One region of the Lentzea sp. NBC_00516 genome, then DNA from elsewhere that is predicted to be linked to it. Evidence: riboswitches for the same ligand, from Rfam matches in the RefSeq annotation. Region 1 holds a riboswitch; the other holds the start of a gene.

What was found. A riboswitch is a leader RNA that binds a small molecule or an ion and turns the genes downstream of it on or off. The one in region 1 is predicted to bind S-adenosylmethionine.
Region 2: another riboswitch for S-adenosylmethionine. It lies ahead of thrC (threonine synthase); the one in region 1 lies ahead of OG205_RS41850 (aminotransferase class V-fold PLP-dependent enzyme).

Annotation. Positions count from the first base shown of each region.
Region 1 is NZ_CP107840.1:9,006,271-9,010,435, forward strand. It holds gene OG205_RS41840 (M28 family metallopeptidase) at 1-68, opposite strand, end outside; gene OG205_RS41845 (potassium/proton antiporter) at 182-1,669, shown strand; SAM riboswitch class IV at 1,743-1,857, shown strand; gene OG205_RS41850 (aminotransferase class V-fold PLP-dependent enzyme) at 1,895-3,226, shown strand; gene lspA (signal peptidase II) at 3,250-4,044, shown strand; gene OG205_RS41860 (RluA family pseudouridine synthase) at 4,146-4,165, shown strand, end outside.
Region 2 is NZ_CP107840.1:5,370,148-5,374,312, forward strand. It holds gene OG205_RS23720 (hypothetical protein) at 67-876, shown strand; gene holA (DNA polymerase III subunit delta) at 887-1,864, opposite strand; SAM riboswitch class I at 1,943-2,077, shown strand; gene thrC (threonine synthase) at 2,089-3,345, shown strand; gene OG205_RS23735 (hypothetical protein) at 3,427-3,930, shown strand; gene OG205_RS23740 (DNA internalization-related competence protein ComEC/Rec2) at 3,924-4,165, opposite strand, start outside.

The sequences.
Region 1 (4,165 bases):
GCGGCCGCTTGCGCTGTTGTTGCTCCGGTCACCATCAAGGCGGCCGCCAGCGCGATCAGGATCCTCATGGTTCAACTCCGTGCAGGGTTAGGGATTGAGCCACAGATCAACATGCTCCACCGCGCATGAGCCCGGTAGAGGCGATCGTCGGATTCGTCGGAATCGGTGGTGATCAACCAGAATGGTCCAGGTGGGTGACGTCACGGTCGTTCTGGGCATCGGCGCGGCCGTACTGCTGATCTCCGTGATCGCGGTGCGGGTGTCGACTCGGCTTGGGCTGCCCTCACTCCTGCTGTACCTCGGCATCGGCGTGCTGCTCGGCGAGGCCGCGTTCGGCATCAAGTTCGACGACGCCGACCTGACGCAGTCCCTCGGCATCGCGGCGCTCGTGCTGATCCTGACCGAGGGTGGCATCACGACCCGCTGGAACGCGGTGAAGTCCTCGCTGTGGCTGGGCGTCGCACTGTCCACAGTGGCCGTTGTGGTCAGCGTGGCGGTGACCGGGACGGCACTGCACTACCTGCTCGGACTCGACTGGCGGATGGCGTTGCTGTGGGGCGCGGTGCTGTCGTCCACCGACGCGGCCGCCGTGTTCAGCGTCCTGCGCTCGTTAGGCGTGGGGCCGCGGCTCACCGGTGCGCTCGAACTGGAGTCCGGCCTCAACGACGCGCCCGTCTACATCGCCGTCGTGCTGCTGGCCTCGTCGGACGCGATCTCGTGGACCGCGCCGCTGCTGGTGATCTACGAACTGGGCGTGGGCGCGCTCATCGGCGTCGCCCTCGGCTATCTCGGCGGAGCCGGGCTCAGACGCGCGGCACTGCCCTCCACCGGTCTGTACCCGCTCGCCACAGTGGCGGTGTGCGTGATGGCCTACACGGCCGGCGACCTCGCGCACGCCTCCGGATTCCTCGCCACCTACGTCGCCGCGCTGGTCCTGGGCAACGCCCGCCTGCCGCACCGCGCCGACACCCTCTCGTTCGCCGAAGGCCTCGGCTGGCTCGCCCAGATCGGGCTCTTCGTGCTGCTCGGCCTCTACGCCTCGCCGTCGCGGCTGCTCGACGTGCTGTTCCCCGCCCTGGTCGCGGGCGTGGTGCTGACGTTCGTGGGCCGGCCGCTGTCGGTGTTCCTCGCCTCGCTGCCGTTCAAGGTGCCGTGGCGGGAACAGGCCTTCCTGTCCTGGTCGGGGCTGCGCGGCGCGGTGCCGATCGTGTTCGCGCTGATCCCGTTGATCCAGGGGGTCGAGGGCGCGCGCGAACTGGTCGACGTGGTGTTCGTGCTGGTCATCGTGCTGACGGTGGTGCAGGGCACGACGCTGCCGTTCCTCGCCCGGCGCCTCGGGCTGGTGAAGACGGGGGAGGCGCAGGAGGTGCAGGTCGACTCCTCGCCGCTCGACGAGCTGGGCGCCGAACTGCTGCAGGTGCACATCCAGCGCGGGTCGAAGCTGCACGGCGTCTACATGACCGAACTGCGGTTGCCCGTCGGCGCCACAGTCAGCCTCGTGGTGCGCTCGGGAAAGAGTTTCACGCCACAACCGACGACCCGGCTGCAGACGGACGACCAGTTGCTCATCGTCACCACCGAGGAAGCGCGCGATGCCGCTGAGCGGCGCGTACGTGCCGTCGACCGCGCCGGTCGCTACGCACGGTGGAAGGGCGAGACCGGCGATTAGTCGGTCACCGACGCTTCCCAGCATCTGAATCAGGTGTCGACGAGCGCGTCGGCCTCCGCTAACGTCGTTGACAGGTCATGAGAGCCAGCGTCAAGCCCAAGCTTGCTGGCCGGCAACCCTCCAACCGCGGTGGGGTGCCCTTGGTGAGGACCTGGTCCGGCGCGTGGGGCGCCGGTCAAGCGCGGGCCTTCGCACAACGGGGCCCCTGGCCTCGGAGGCAGCTCGATGACGCTCGCGATCACCCCTGGAACCACCACCGCCGTTCCGGCTGTCGTCGGCGCTGACCTGCGGGTTCCGCTCGTCACCGGAGAGCGCGTCACCTACGCCAACCTCGACCACGCGGCCTCGGCGCCCTGTCTGCAGGAAGTGCGCGACGCCGTCGACGAGCTGCTGCCCTGGTACGCCAGCGTGCACCGCGGCGCCGGGTTCGCCTCGCAGGTCTCGACCCGCGTCTACGAGCAGGCCCGCGACCGCATCCGCCGGTTCGTCGGGGCGCACTCCTCCGACGCCGTCGTCTTCACCCGCAACACCACCGATTCGCTGAACCTGTTGGCGCGCAGCGTTCCCAAGAACACCGCCGTCGTCCTGTTCGACAGCGAGCACCACGCGGCACTGCTGCCGTGGCGTGGGCCGAACGTTCAGCGTGTTCCCGCTCCGTCTTCGTCCGGTGCTGCTGTGGTCGCACTGGACCGGGCGTTGGCCGCCGCCCCGGTCGGCCCTCGGCTCGTGATCGTCACCGGGGCGTCCAACGTCACGGGGGAGCTGTGGCCGGTCGCGGAGCTCGCGAAGGTCGCCCGCCGGCACGGCGCGCGGATCGCGCTCGACGCGGCCCAGCTCGCCCCGCACCGCCCGATCAACGCCCGTGAGCTGGGCGTCGACTACATCGCGTTCTCCGGCCACAAGATCTACGCGCCGTTCGGCGCGGGTGTGCTGGTCGGTCGCGCGGACTGGTTGCAGCAGGCCCAGCCGTACCTGGTCGGCGGGGGTGCGACCTCGAAGGTGACCGACCACGGCGACCGCCTCGGCGTGGCCTGGTCCGCGGTGCCCGAGCGGCACGAGGCCGGCAGCCCGAACGTCGTCGGTGTGCACGCCCTGGCCGCGGCCTGCGAGATCCTGTCGCGGCACTGGGAGCAGACCGTCGCGCACGAGCAGGAACTGCTGACGCGCCTGCAGAACGGCCTGCGCTCGATCCCCGGCCTGCGCGAGCTCGCGATCCTGACCGACGCCGACAAGGTGGGCGTCGTGAGCTTCACCATCTCCGGCTTCGACGCGGGCTTCCTCGCGGCGGCGCTGTCCGCCGAGTACGGCATCGGTGTGCGTGACGGAGCGTTCTGCGCGCACGTGATCGTGGGGCGTCTGGTCAAGCAGGTCGGAGCGCACGAGGAACGCGCCGTGCGCGCGTCGATCGGCCTCGGCACGACGCCCGAGCACGTGGACCGTTTGGTCGCGGCGCTGCGCACTCTCGTCACCGAGGGTCCGAAGTGGACCTACGCGCAGCGCGACGGCCGCTGGGTTCCCCAGGACGACAACCGAACCCTGCCGCCGTTCCTCGCGTAGTCCCTGTAGTGGACAATGACCTGGTGAGTGACGAGGCCAAGGCCGCGGAGAAAGCTGCCGAGAAGGCTGCCGGGAAGGTCGCTGACAAGCCGGTGGAAGCGCAGGTCAGCGAGCCTGAGACGGCCGCGACGCCCGCGATCGTGGTCGAGGAACCGGCCGCGGGCAGGACCGAGGAGGAACCGGCGGAGTCCCCCGCGAAGGCGGAGGAGGACGACGACGAGTTCTCGATCTCCGGTTCGATCTCCGGCTCGTTGCCGGAGCCGCGGACGAAGATCCTCGCGCTCCTGGCCGGCGGCGTGCTGGCCCTGGACGTGCTCACCAAGGTCGTGTCCGTGGCGTTCCTCGAGGGCGCCGACCCGATCAAGCTCTTCGGCGGCGTGCTCTACCTGACGTTCGTCCGCAACCCCGGAGCCGCGTTCGGACTGGCCGAGGGGCAGACGTGGATCCTCGCGCTGATCGCGCTGGGCGTCGCCGGGTTCATCCTCTGGATCGCGCGCAACCTCCGTTCGCAGGGCTGGGCCGTCGGCCTCGGCCTGGTGCTGGGCGGCGCCGTCGGCAACCTCGCCGACCGCCTGTTCCGCGAGCCGGGCCCGATGCGCGGCCACGTCGTGGACTTCCTGTCGCTGTTCGACCCGTACGGCCGGGTGTGGCCCGTGTTCAACGTCGCCGACATGGCGATCGTCGGCGGTGGCGCCACGATCATCGTGCTGGCGCTGCTGCGGCACGACTACGACGGGACCGTCCACAAGGACGAGCCCGCGCTCGTCGTGGAGCCCACGCCCACCGCGGAGTCCGACGGTGCGGCGGAGTCGAAGTAGCTGCTCCTGGTAGATTCAGCGGGTTCTGCAAGGAGAAGAAGGTCGAGGCACCCCGCGTGAGCGGATACCGAACGCTGCCGATTCCCGACGGTCTGGACGGCATGCGCGTCGACGCCGGCCT
Region 2 (4,165 bases), 3.6 Mb from region 1:
GGCTCCACTTCCTCGCGGAGGTGGAGCCCTTTCGCGTGTTGTCTCGGGCACGGTAGGCGTAGCTCCATGGAATCGCTTCCGCGCATCGACTTCGTCGAGCTCCACGATCTCGACGGCACGCCGGCCGTGTTGCGCACGCTGCACACGGAGTCCATCACGACCATCTACCGGCTCACGGATGCCGCACGCGAGTACGCACGCCCGTTGGCACTGGCTCTGTGGTCGGGCGCGGACCACCGGATCGTCGACCTCTGCGCCGGTTCGGGCGGGCCGGTGCCACTGATCCAGCGCCGGCTGCACGCCTCGGGTGTCCACACCCAGGTCACGCTGACGGACCTGGTGCCGAACGTGCCCGCTTTCGAACGCGTCGCCGCGGGAAACCGGCGTCGGCTGCCGGACCCGTGCTGCTCGGTCGATCACGTGCCGTCGCCGGTCGACGCCACGGACTGCCTGTTGGAAGGGACGCGGACGATCTACGGCGCCTTCCACCACTTCCCGCCCGCGCTGGCCACGCGCATGTTGCAGAACGCCGTCGACACACAGCAGCCGATGGTCGTCGTGGACACCAAGCGTTCTTGGCTCTACGTGCTGGTCTTCCCGTTCTTCCTGACGCTGGCCGTGCTGCTGGCGGCGCCGTTCCAGCGCAATCCCCTGCCGCACTACCTGCTGCGGCTGGTGCTGACCTACGTCGTTCCGGTGCTGCCGTTCATGATGTTCTGGGACAGCGTCGTGTCGTTCCTGCGCATGTACGGGCGCGCGGAACTGCGGCGGATGGTCGACGGCCTCGACGGCACCGAGTCGTTCGCGTGGACGATCGGCGTCGAACCCGGCTTCACGGGAGCCCAGTACCTGATCGGGATACCGCGCTCGCCGTGATCTCGCGGCGTCAGCGGCGGCTGTGCGCGGACACGATCCGGAGCACGGCACGTTCCAGCGCGTAGCCGGCGTCGGCCGCCACGCCCTTCACGTCGGCGTTGAGCCCCGCGACCACCTGCATCGCGTCGGCGAGCCCCGCCTGGTCCCAGCCGCGCGACTGGGCCTGCGCCTTCTTGATCTTCCACGGCGGCATGCCGAGTGGCCCGGCCAGGCTGAACGGGTCGGCGCGCCCCACGGCGGACACCCGTGCGACCGTGCGCACCGCGTCCGCCAGCGCGTCCGCGACCAGCACGTGCGGCACACCGAGCTGCATGGCCCAGCGCAACGCCTCCATGGCGCCCGCCCGATCACCGACGACGGCCTTCTCCGCGACGGCGAACCCCGTCACCTCGGCCTTGCCCTGGTGGTAGCGGCGGATCTCCTCGACCGTCACCTTGCCGTCGGTGTCGGAGACGAGCTGCGACGAGGCCGCGGCGAGTTCGCGGAGGTTCGTGCCCACGGCGTCGATGAGCGTGGCGACGGCCTCCGGGTCGATCTTGCCGCCCGCCCGCCGCACCTCGTTGCGCACGAACGCCTCGCGTTCAGCGGACTTGGTGACCTTGGCGCACTCCGTGACCGCGGCACCGGCCTTCTTCAGCTGTCCGGGGAGGTCCTTGGCCGCCTTGCTGCGACCACCGCCCGTGTGCACGACGACGAGCGTGACCCCGTCCGCGGGCGCCTTGACGTAGGAGAGCACCGTGTCGGCGACCTCCTTGCTGATGTCCTGCCCGTTCTGCAGGACGATCACGCGACCCTCCGCGAACAGCGACGGGCTCACCAGTTCGGCCAGCTCCGGAGCCGTGAGATCAGTCACCTGGACGCGGGTCAGGTCGGCGGTCGAATCGACCTCGCGGGCAGCCTCGAGAGCCGCTCGAACAGCACGTTCGACCAGCAACTCCTCCTCGCCGATGACGAGGTGCAGTGACTCCGGTGCGCTCACGCTCCGCATCTTCCCACGTCCCGAATCGTGGACGTTGGTGGCTGACCACCGGACAGGTGCCGTACGTTGGTAGCCACAACTGAACACCGCTCATCCAGAGGGGCAGAGGGAACGGCCCGACGAAGCCCCGGCAACCGGCGTCACCGCTATGCGCAGAACTGCGCGTAGAAGACGATCACGGTGCCAATTCCGACCCGTTCGATTTCGCGGGAAAGATGAGGAGATACCTCGCGATGACTGCTGTCTCTGTGCCTACGAGCACCAAGTTCGACCTCGGACCCGCCCGCGCGCTGCTGTGCCGTGAGTGTGGAAACGAAACCCCTCTCGCTCCTGAGTACGCCTGTCTCGAGTGTTTCGGGCCGCTGGAAGTGGCCTACGACTTCGGGAAGATCCGGCGCGAGGACATCGAGGCCGGCCCCAGGTCGATCTGGCGCTACCGCGGCCTTCTCCCTGTTCCGTCCACTGTGGAACAGCACCCGAACACCGATCCCGGTGGCACCCGCCTGGTCGAGGCGCACAACCTCGCCAAGGCCCTGGGCGTCCGCAAGATCTGGGTGAAGGACGACACCGGCAACCCCACCCACTCGTTCAAGGACCGAGTCGTCGGCGTAGCGCTCGCCGCCGCCCGTGAACTCGGCTTCAAGGTGCTGGCCTGCCCGTCCACCGGCAACCTGGCGAACGCCGTCGCCGCTGCCGCCGCCCGCGCGGGCTGGAAGTCGGTCGTTCTCGTCCCCTCCAATCTCGAGCGCGCCAAGATCCTCATGAGCGCGGTGTACGACGGCGCCCTGATCGCCGTCGACGGCAACTACGACGACGTGAACCGCCTCGCCCAGGAACTCGCCGCGGAGAACGAGGACTGGGCGTTCGTGAACGTCAACGTCCGCCCGTACTACGCGGAAGGCTCGAAGACGCTCGGCTACGAGGTCGCCGAACAGCTCGGCTGGCGCCTGCCCGACCAGATCGTCGTGCCGATCGCGTCCGGCTCGCAGCTCACCAAGGTGGACAAGGCGTTCCGCGAACTCGGCCAGCTCGACCTGGTGGAAGCCACGCCGTACAAGGTGTTCGGCGCGCAGGCCACCGGCTGCTCCCCGATCTCGGCCGCCTTCAAGGCGGGCCACGACGTCATCCGCCCGGTCCGCCCGGACACGATCGCCCGCTCACTGGCGATCGGCGCCCCGGCCGACGGCCCGTACGTGCTCGACGCCGTGCGCCGCACCAACGGCGCCATCGACGACGTCACCGACGAAGAGGTCGTCGAGGGCATCAAGCTGCTCGCCCGCACCGAAGGCATCTTCGCCGAGACCGCCGGCGGCGTGACCGTCGCGACGGCGAAGAAGCTGTTCGAGTCGGGCCAGCTCGACCCGGACGCCGAGACCGTGCTGCTGATCACCGGCGACGGCCTCAAGACCCTCGACGCGCTCGGCGACACGATCGGCCCGCGCGCGACGGTCCCGGCGTCCGCCGAGGCCGTCATCAAGGCACTGGGTTAATCACCTCCTTCCGGTTCGGGGACGCACCCGCGTCCCCGAACCGCGTTGTGCCTGATCATCAACTCCTGCCATGCTCCGGGCGTGGACCTGTGCCCGAGCTGTTCCGCGCCGCTGACCGGCCGGACCGTCCGCCAAGCCTCGCCTGAGGACCCGCTTCGCGCGCGCCGCAAGGACATTCGTGAGCTTCGGCGATGCGGACACTGCGGTCACGTCGCCTGGCGACACGAAGGCGGCACGGGTCCGTGGTCCGATGGCGGATCGCTTCCCGAGCACGACTACCTGTTCGCGACGCTACGACCACTGCCCGAACCGTGGGCGACGATCACGCACAAGGACACCAGAGCCGCTCTGGAAGCCCAGTTGCGCACCGAGGTCGCGAACGGACACCCGTTGTTCGGCAAGACGATCATCGCGATCGCTCGCTGCGATGCCTGCGACGAGGTGGTGTTCAGCGTCGAAGAAGACCCCGTGTGGTTCGCTCAGGTCCACCTCACGTGGCGATCGGCTCCCGACCGCCCTCCGTGGCCCGACAGCAGACGCCTTTCCCTGCCACTGGCCGACAGTCTCCTCGACCACCATCACTGAACACGGTGGCTCACAAGGTGATCGCGTCCGTCCTGAGCCAACCCGTGCGCGGGAAGCGCTGCAGGCCGTCCACGACGTGCGGGCCGACCGGTTCCACGTTCGCGCGCCACGCCACGATCCGTTGCGGCCACGGGGCTTCCGCCTTGAGCGCGTTGTAGTGGTAGTCGTGCCACACGTCCGGCTCGATCCGCAGGCCGTCGTCGAACACGTGCTGCGCGGTGAGGTCGTACGCCTC